4 regions of the Pantoea trifolii genome follow, and region 1 is predicted to be linked to each of the others. Evidence: predicted binding sites of a transcription regulator. Region 1 holds the regulator's gene; each other region holds the start of a gene.
The links. Region 1 encodes CRP, which controls carbon source genes, mostly activating them, when cyclic AMP is high. Its sites were predicted from a motif close to ATGTGANNNNNNTCACAT; they were not measured.
Positions count from the first base shown of each region.

Region 1 (2,206 bases):
CCACATTAACTTCCAGCGCGTGCCGACCGTTGATACCTCAAACCCGTTTGCCGCCCGCGAAATTCCCTCGCTCGACGAAAGCTTCGTGGTGATTCATTTCCGTGGCCTGGAAGGCATCGCGTTCCCCTATCTGCTGGCGATGATTCAGGGATCGTTTATTTCCCACATCAATACGCTGGTGGTGCCGGGCGGCAAAATGGGATTGGCGATGGAGCTGATTATGCTGCCGCTGGTACAGCGACTGATTGAAGGGAAGCGGATTGAATAGGTTTGGTGCGGGCGGTGAAAAGGGAGGCATGAATGCCTCCCCTTCGACCGATTACAACTCGACAACCTCATAGCTGTGGGTAATTTCCACGCCTTTACCCAGCATGATCGCCACCGAGCAATATTTTTCCGCCGACAGATCAACCGCGCGCGCAACCGCTTTATCGCTCAATGCTTTGCCGCTGACAATAAAATGCAGGTTGATAGTGGTAAAAATGCGTGGCGCTTCTTCACGGCGTTCTGAGGTGAGTTTCACTTCGCAATCGGCCACATCGCTGCGCCCTTTTTGCAGGATCGAAACCACATCAATGGCGCTACAGCCGCCTGCGGCCATCAGCACCATCTCCATTGGACTTGGCGCTTTGTCACCGGAATTACCGTCCATTAATACCTGATGGCCAGATGAGGATTCTCCGAGAAAGGTAAGACCTTCCACCCATTTCACTCGTGCCTGCATTATTCTCTCTCCTGAAGCGGCGGTTTTGCCGCCAGAGTACGCTTTCACCTGACAAACAGCAATCCAGAGTAATCCCCCTTGTGCTGAAGCGAGACAACACAAGACAGCTCGCAAAAGCTGTGCTACAAACAGTGCTGAAAATATTTTCGTCATCACAGACGAAGGCCGGAAGAATCAAAAGCGTAGCTTAAGAGTCCACCCGGAATAATTTTTCCTTTACTGGAAACGCTCGACGATTAAACCGCCTGACAGGGAAAAATGCCCCCTGTGTTTTGGGCACGATTACAACAGAGGATAATAGCGAATGGTTCTCGGCAAACCGCAAACAGACCCTACACTCGAATGGTTCCTGTCCCATTGCCATATTCACAAATATCCATCCAAAAGCACGCTCATCCATCAGGGTGAGAAAGCGGAAACGCTGTACTACATCGTAAAAGGTTCCGTAGCGGTACTGATTAAAGATGAAGAAGGCAAAGAGATGATTCTCTCCTACCTCAATCAGGGAGATTTCATCGGCGAACTCGGTCTTTTCGAAGAAGGCCAGGAACGTAGTGCCTGGGTACGTGCGAAGTCTGCCTGCGAAGTGGCTGAAATTTCATACAAAAAATTCCGTCAGCTGATTCAGGTAAACCCGGATATTTTAATGCGACTTTCGTCGCAAATGGCGCGTCGTCTGCAAGTCACATCTGAGAAAGTGGGCAACCTTGCCTTCCTCGATGTCACCGGACGTATCGCGCAAACGCTGCTAAATCTGGCCAAACAACCAGATGCGATGACTCACCCAGACGGGATGCAAATCAAAATCACCCGTCAGGAGATTGGTCAGATCGTGGGCTGCTCACGCGAAACCGTGGGTCGTATCCTGAAAATGCTGGAAGATCAGAACCTGATCTCCGCACACGGTAAAACCATCGTCGTTTACGGCACCCGCTAATTTCTTCTCACCCACGGCGTGATGGCAACATCGCGCCGTTTCTATTTGCGATGAGCTGATGTGGCGTCGAATCATCTATCATCCCGAAGTTAACTACGCGCTGCGGCAAACGCTGGTGCTGTGCCTGCCTGTGGCTCTCGGCTGGCTGTTTGGCGATCTGCAAAAAGGTCTGCTGTTCTCATTAGTGCCGGCCTGCTGCAACATGGCGGGTCTGGATACGCCGCACAAACGCTTCTTCAAACGCCTGATTGTGGGGGGTTCGCTGTTTGCCACCGGCAGTTTCCTGATGCAAATCCTCACCGCTTATCAGGTTCCGCTGCCGCTGATTTTGCTGGCGTTGCCGCTGCTGATTGGCGTGACCGGCGAAATCGGCCCGCTGCATGCACGATTGCTGCCCGCGACTTTGATTGCCGCTATTTTCACGCTCAGCCTGGTTGGACGCATGCCGATGTGGGTGCCGCCGCTGCTCTACATTGGCGGCACGCTATGGTACGGCTTATTCAACTGGTTCTGGTTCTGGCTGTGGAAAGAGCAGCCGATGCGCG
Region 1 covers NZ_JANIET010000001.1:3,839,175-3,841,380, forward strand. The annotation lists gene NQH49_RS17900 (phosphoribulokinase) at 1-268, shown strand, start outside; gene NQH49_RS17905 (OsmC family protein) at 320-724, opposite strand; gene crp (cAMP-activated global transcriptional regulator CRP) at 1,029-1,661, shown strand; gene NQH49_RS17915 (YccS/YhfK family putative transporter) at 1,720-2,206, shown strand, end outside.

Region 2 (2,206 bases), 450 kb from region 1:
TCTTTCACTGGCACGTTGAGATCGGCACGGATCAGAACGCGTTTACCAGCAAGATCCAGATCGGTCATCTTAATTACAGACATGGTGAACCCTCTCGTTGATTCTCATAAGTTTTGCCAGACGCAGTCCGCGTCTTACCTGAAACCGCTTGCGGCCATTGCTAACGTGGTGTCGATCATGCGGTTAGCAAAGCCCCATTCGTTGTCACACCAAACCAGCGTTTTGATAAGGTGATGACCACTGACCCGCGTTTGCGTGCCATCGACTATGGCACTGTGCGGATCATGGTTAAAATCTACTGAGACTAACGGTAATTCCGTATAGTCAACTATACCACGAAACGCCCCTTCTGACGCATTTCGCAACAAGGCATTAACCTCGCAGGCCTTCACCGCTTCGCGCACCGAGACGCTCAAATCAATGGCTGTCACGTTGATGGTGGGCACGCGCACCGCAATCGCCTCAAAGCGATCGTTAAATTTCGGAAAAATACGGGTAATGCCAGCAGCAAGACGCGTATCTACCGGAATGATCGATTGGCTGGCGGCGCGGGTACGACGCAGATCGCTGTGGTAGGCGTCAATCACCTGCTGATCGTGCATCGCCGAGTGAATGGTAGTCACGGTGCCCGACTCAATGCCAAAGGCGTCATCCAGCAACTTGATCACCGGAATAATGCAGTTGGTGGTACAGGATGCGTTGGAGACAATGCGGTCAGTTTGTTTAAGAGCTTGTTCGTTAACACCGAATACGACAGTAGCATCGAGATCGTTACCGCCCGGATGCGAGAACAACACTTTCTTCGCACCTGCTGCCAGATGGGCTTCGCCATCAGCGCGGCTGCCGTACACGCCGGTGCAATCCAGCACGATATCCACATTCAGTTCGCGCCACGGCAACACATCGATTTCCGCCTGATGCAGGATGCGAATGGTGTCGTCGCCAACAAACAGCTGATCGCGCTCCTGGCGCACATCAAAGGCAAAACGGCCGTGGCTGGTGTCGTACTTCAGCAGATGCGCCATCCCGGCGGCATCGGCCAGCTCGTTAATGGCGACCACGGTGATCTCAGCCCGGCGACCGGTTTCATACAGAGCGCGCAACACGTTACGCCCGATACGACCAAAACCATTTATTGCTACGCGAACGGTCATTTCTACCTTCAACAACACCCGAAAAAACGTGCCGATTAGCCTGAGCGTTTCACACCGTTTTGTACAGGGAATTATTGCCTGCTCTCACCGGCAAGATGCACGTTTTCGCTGGCGACTGAAACGGTTCAGCTAGAGTAATGCAAGAGAGGAATAACGGGAATGATTGCGATCAAGTGAGTGGCGGAATATTGGATCTACGTCACAATTTTTGCACTGCGGAATTATTACTACAGGAATAATTGAACCGTTTCAGGTTGGAGGTGGTGAATCAATAAGGGCGCCCCAGCTGGGACGCCCTTTATACCCGCTGTGTAGGGTCGCCATTTATGGCGACCTCAAATCACAGAATCGATTTCGCCGTTTTAACCACGTTCTCAACGGTGAAACCAAACTCTTTGAACAGCTGATCCGCAGGCGCTGACTCACCGAAGGTGGTCATGCCGACGATCGCCCCGTTCAGGCCGGTGTATTTGAACCAGTAATCCGCGATACCCGCTTCAATCGCCACGCGTGCGGCAACTGCTTTCGGCAGCACGGATTCACGGTACGCCGCGTCCTGCTTGTCGAAGGCGTCGGTGGATGGCATAGAAACCACGCGCACCTTGCGTCCTTCCGCCGTCAGCTGCTCATAAGCAGCCACTGCCAGCTCCACTTCTGAACCGGTAGCGATCAGGATCAGCTCTGGTGTGCCTTCACTGTCCTTCAGCACGTAACCACCACGCGCCACGTTCGCCAGCTGCTCAGCGCTGCGATCCTGCTGCGCCAGGTTCTGACGCGAGAAGATCAGCGCCGACGGGCCGTCAACACGTTCAATGGCATATTTCCACGCCACCGCTGACTCAACCTGGTCGCACGGGCGCCACAGGCTCATGTTTGGCGTCACGCGCAGGCTGGCCATCTGCTCAACCGGCTGGTGCGTCGGGCCATCTTCGCCCAGACCAATCGAGTCGTGGGTGTAGACCATGATCTGACGGATTTTCATCAGCGCGGCCATACGTGCGGCGTTGCGCGCGTACTCGACGAACATCAGGAAGGTCGCAGTGTACGGCAGG
Region 2 covers NZ_JANIET010000001.1:3,384,643-3,386,848, forward strand. The annotation lists gene pgk (phosphoglycerate kinase) at 1-83, opposite strand, end outside; gene epd (erythrose-4-phosphate dehydrogenase) at 135-1,154, opposite strand; gene tkt (transketolase) at 1,495-2,206, opposite strand, start outside.
Region 2: epd (erythrose-4-phosphate dehydrogenase) is a predicted target of CRP. The motif match lies at 1,342-1,359, and genes of this name have one in related genera.

Region 3 (2,206 bases), 190 kb from region 1:
TTTTCCCACTTTTACGTGAGCAGGCAAGTAAAAATTTATCACGATAAAATATAAACCTAAAGAGGCATATAAAAATGGCCGCTGTTAGGGTGACTCTATCAATTTAAAATTCTGATGTTGTGAATACTACTCTTTCACGACTGCTGTAATCGATACCATTTATTTATTGAAGCAGTTGTGGTGGTCAGAATTGGACAAAGTTAATGCTGTAATAAAGGAATAAATAAATGGTATATGCACATAATAAACAAGTGCGTGTGGCTGTCCTTGATGATCACCCAATGGTCCGTACCGTTTTCGAGTTGTGTTTAAAACATGAGTCCGATATTCATTTGGTGGGAACCTGGGCTTCAAGTAATGAATTATTTAATCAGCTAAGGAGTACCGTGGTTGATGTGCTGGTACTGGATTTCCTGCTGGGCGAGCGTGAACTGGATGGTTTGGCGTTGGTGAAGCAACTGCGTAATCACTATCCGCAGCAAAAAATTCTGATCTCTTCTTCAATGGAGAGCCCTGCCATCGTCAAAATGGTGCTGAGCGCGGGTGTAAAAGGCTTCATTGGTAAGAGCCACAACATGCAAGAGATCACACACGCTATTCGTCAGGTGGCACAAGGACGTTTGTTCCTGTCAAAAGAAGTCGCCTATGAAGTGGAAAATCTCTATGTCATGAGTGAAGAGTCACTGGATGAAAGCCTTGATTTCAGCAGCAAAGGCAACATGTATGAGAAGGTGAAAACCCTCAGCCCGCGCGAAGTGGAAGTGGTGCGTTGTTTTCTCGATGGTTTAAGCGTGTCGCAAATTGCCGTGAAGTTTAAGCGCAGCCGTAAAACGGTGAGCGGACAAAAACAATCGGCGCTGAAAAAACTCGGTTTGCGCTCCGATTCTGAGCTGTTCAAATACAGCCACGACCTGATGTCAGGCTATTAATTTTCTTCACAGGCGGCCACATACGGCCGCCAGTAGCCTCCTCTGCATTGCATACTTCACGTTCCAGGTAACACCTTTCCGTAACATGTCTTTAGGTGATCTTCATCACAGTTTAAAGCTGCGTAACCCGGTCTGATGGCGCCCATTGCTACAGCACTTATGGGGACGTTATGAATATCGAAACGCAATCCGGCATGATCACTGGAAAAAAACAAGTCAGCGTTGCACAGCAGCAGGTGAAATGGGACGGCAAAGGTACGTTGGTGCGCATCACGCGTGGCGGCATTTGTGGCTCCGATCTGCATTACTATCAGGAAGGTAAGGTCGGCAGTTTTGAGATCAAAATGCCGATGATTCTTGGCCATGAAGTGATTGGCTACGTGGTTGAGAGCGATGACCCGAATCTCAAACCCGAGCAAAAAATCGCGGTAAATCCCTCAAAGCCCTGCGGCACCTGCAAATATTGCCAGCGCGATCAGGAAAATCAGTGCACCACCATGCGTTTCTTCGGCAGCGCCATGTATGTGCCGCACGTTGATGGCGGTTTTACTCAATATAAAGTGGTCGATAGCGCGCAATGTGTGCCGTTCCCGCAGGATGCCGACGAAACGGTCATGGTATTTGCTGAGCCGCTGGCGGTTTGCATTCACGCCACGCAGCAGGCGGGCGATCTCACTGGCAAGCACGTGTTCATTTCGGGCGTGGGTCCGATTGGCTGCCTGATTGCGGCGGCGGCAAAAGCGCGTGGCGCCGCCTCCATTGTGTGCAGCGATATCAGCGAGCGTTCACTGGAGATGGCGCAGCAAATGGGCGCAACCGACGTGATTCATGCCGCAGAGGGCGATTTCGCGCCATACCTCGCCGACAAAGGCTATTTCGATGTGGCGTTTGAAGCCTCTGGTCATCCTTCTTCGCTGCAGCGCTGCCTTGATGTGGTGTGCGCCAAAGGCACGCTGGTGCAGGTTGGTATGGGCGGCACCATCCCCAATTTCCCAATCATGGCGCTGATTGCCAAAGAGATAAATCTGGTCGGTTCCTTCCGCTTTACCCATGAATTCAACACCGCCGTCGAATGGCTAGCTACTGGCGTGGTGAATCCGTTGCCGCTGTTCAGTGGTGAGTTCGCCTTGCAGGATATTGATGCCGCGCTGCAGTTTGCCGGCGATAAAAACCGTGCCGCTAAAGTTCAGTTAACTTTTTAAGGAGCAGTGATGAGCCAGTTATTTTCTCTCGAAGGCAAGCGTGTGCTGCTGACCGGTTCGGCGCGTGGTATTGGG
Region 3 covers NZ_JANIET010000001.1:3,652,610-3,654,815, reverse strand. The annotation lists gene NQH49_RS16890 (response regulator) at 228-929, shown strand; gene idnD (L-idonate 5-dehydrogenase) at 1,100-2,131, shown strand; gene idnO (gluconate 5-dehydrogenase) at 2,141-2,206, shown strand, end outside.
Region 3: idnD (L-idonate 5-dehydrogenase) is a predicted target of CRP. The motif match lies at 1,023-1,040, and genes of this name have one in related genera.

Region 4 (2,206 bases), 3.4 Mb from region 1:
GATCAGCTTGCCGCTGTCGTGGTGGCTGATCCAGGGCTACGGCATCATGGGTGCCGCATGGAGCGTTTTCATCTCAGAATTGCTGTCTCTTACCGTAATGAATTACTTCTTCAAAAACGGCGTCATCCAAAAAATCCAGGTTTCCTCACTCAACTACAAAACCTACAAATGAGGTCAGATATGCTCAAGTTGAAAGATGAACTCAGAAGAAGCGTGCAGTACTTCATCAAGAAGATGCCCTGGGCATACCAGGATCGTATCTACTATTTTCATAAGTTCCGCAAACTGCCCAATTTGCGTGAGCCGAAAGTGTTTAACGAGAAGGTGCTGTACCGCAAATTCATCCATGGCGATTATCAGATGTATGGTCGTCTGTCGGACAAATATTCGGTGCGCGAATATATCGCCGAGAAAGTGGGCAGCGAATACCTGATCCCGCTGGTGTACGAGACCAGCGATCCCAGCTCTTTGCACACGCTGCCGAGCTGGAAAAATACCGTTATCAAGCCGAATCACGCCTCTAACATGGTAGAGATTTTGCTGGAAGAGCCGGATGCGCTGAAGAAGCAGCAGATTATTAGCGACTGCCATCGCTGGCTGAAGACCGATTTCGCCAACGAAGCGCGCGAGATTCACTATCGCTACATCAAGCCGCGCATTCTGGTGGAGCAGTACATTGGCGATGGTAAATCGGCGCCGATTGACTACAAGTTCCACATGTTCAACAAGCGCGACGGCAGCTTTGAGTATGTGTTGCAGGTAATCTACAACCGCTGCAATCCGCTGTTGTCGATGAACTTTTACGTCAACAACCTCAACGAGGCGTATCATAAAATTCGTGATACCGGTCTGGACGTGACGCCGCAAATGGCCTCGTTGCAGCACGCGTTGGCGTTGAGTAAAAAGCTGGCGAGTGATTTCGATTATGTGCGCGTGGATTGGTACATCGATAAAGAACAGATCTACTTCGGCGAGTTGACCTTTACGCCAGGCGCGGGTTTGGTGACCGGTCTGGATCGAGGGCTCAATCAGATGATGGGTGATATGTGGATTCAGGATCGTCGCGGTACGAAGATACCGGGCATCACGGTGACGGAAGTAACCATTCCTGCCGTATTGAAGAAAATTTAAGTATCACACAGCAAAATAAAAAACCCCGCTTCGGCGGGGTTTTTTATTGGCGGCGATTAAGGCATTGGCCAATCGGTTGGCGTCTGGCTCATCACTTCAATAAAGGCGTTTTTGGAGATTTCCATGAAGTTATGCAGATTCTCCATGCTCAGCGTGATACCGAGCAGGCCGGTGACAAACCAGCAAGACATGCCCACGCCAATACCACCGCACAGCAGCGCCATCACGTGATGACTGTTCTGACGCAGTCGAATTTTCATGGTGCTGGCGAAGAACATCATTACCGCACTCAGGAGTTCCCAGCGCATAACAATTAAACTGGTGGTTAAGGTGGCCATCTGCAAAAACCTCTTAGAATCAGTGATATCCCCGACATTCAATCGACATCACTGGCGGCGAAGAAGGAAGGTCAGGGAAGTCCTTCAGGCCGTCTTACTGAATACAGGAAAGTGTGACTTGGCTCACATTATATCACTCGATTTTAAATTTTGAACAAAATTTATACCTGGTATGGTAGGAAGATTTTTATCGAACTGGAGGCTGAAGCAGGCAGGAAAAGTGAGGTGCGCCCGCAAGGGGCGCGCAGTAAAGGTTAGCTAACCGGGCAGCACTCGCCGGTTGTACGCTGGGCAAAACTGGTCATGTTGTTGTCTGCACAGTCAAAACTGAGCAAGCGTGGACGCTGAATCATCGCCTGGCGACGCATGGTGTGACGATAAGCGGTAGGCGTTTGTGAGAACTGACGGCGGAACACGCGCGAGAAAGTCTGCTGCGAGTCATAACCGTATTGCATCGCGATATCGAACACCGGACGCTGAGTTTGGCGCAGCGCTTCAGCGGCCAGCGTCAGACGACGTTCGCGAATATAGCCACCCAGCGTTTGTTTCGTGACGGCACGGAACATACGCTGCAGGTGCCATTTTGAGTAACCTGATTTTGCCGCGACTTCATCAATAGACAGCGCTTTATCCAGATTCTGATCGATCCAGTTGGACAGCGAATGAATGATTTCCTGTTGCATCATAGCCTCATCCTTCTGATGTTTTTTGCCTGGTGAGAAATTCGAAGTTTTGCT
Region 4 covers NZ_JANIET010000001.1:404,401-406,606, forward strand. The annotation lists gene NQH49_RS01795 (oligosaccharide flippase family protein) at 1-172, shown strand, start outside; gene NQH49_RS01800 (ATP-grasp fold amidoligase family protein) at 181-1,131, shown strand; gene NQH49_RS01805 (YjcB family protein) at 1,188-1,469, opposite strand; gene soxS (superoxide response transcriptional regulator SoxS) at 1,724-2,155, opposite strand.
Region 4: NQH49_RS01805 (YjcB family protein) is a predicted target of CRP. The motif match lies at 1,581-1,598, and genes of this name have one in related genera.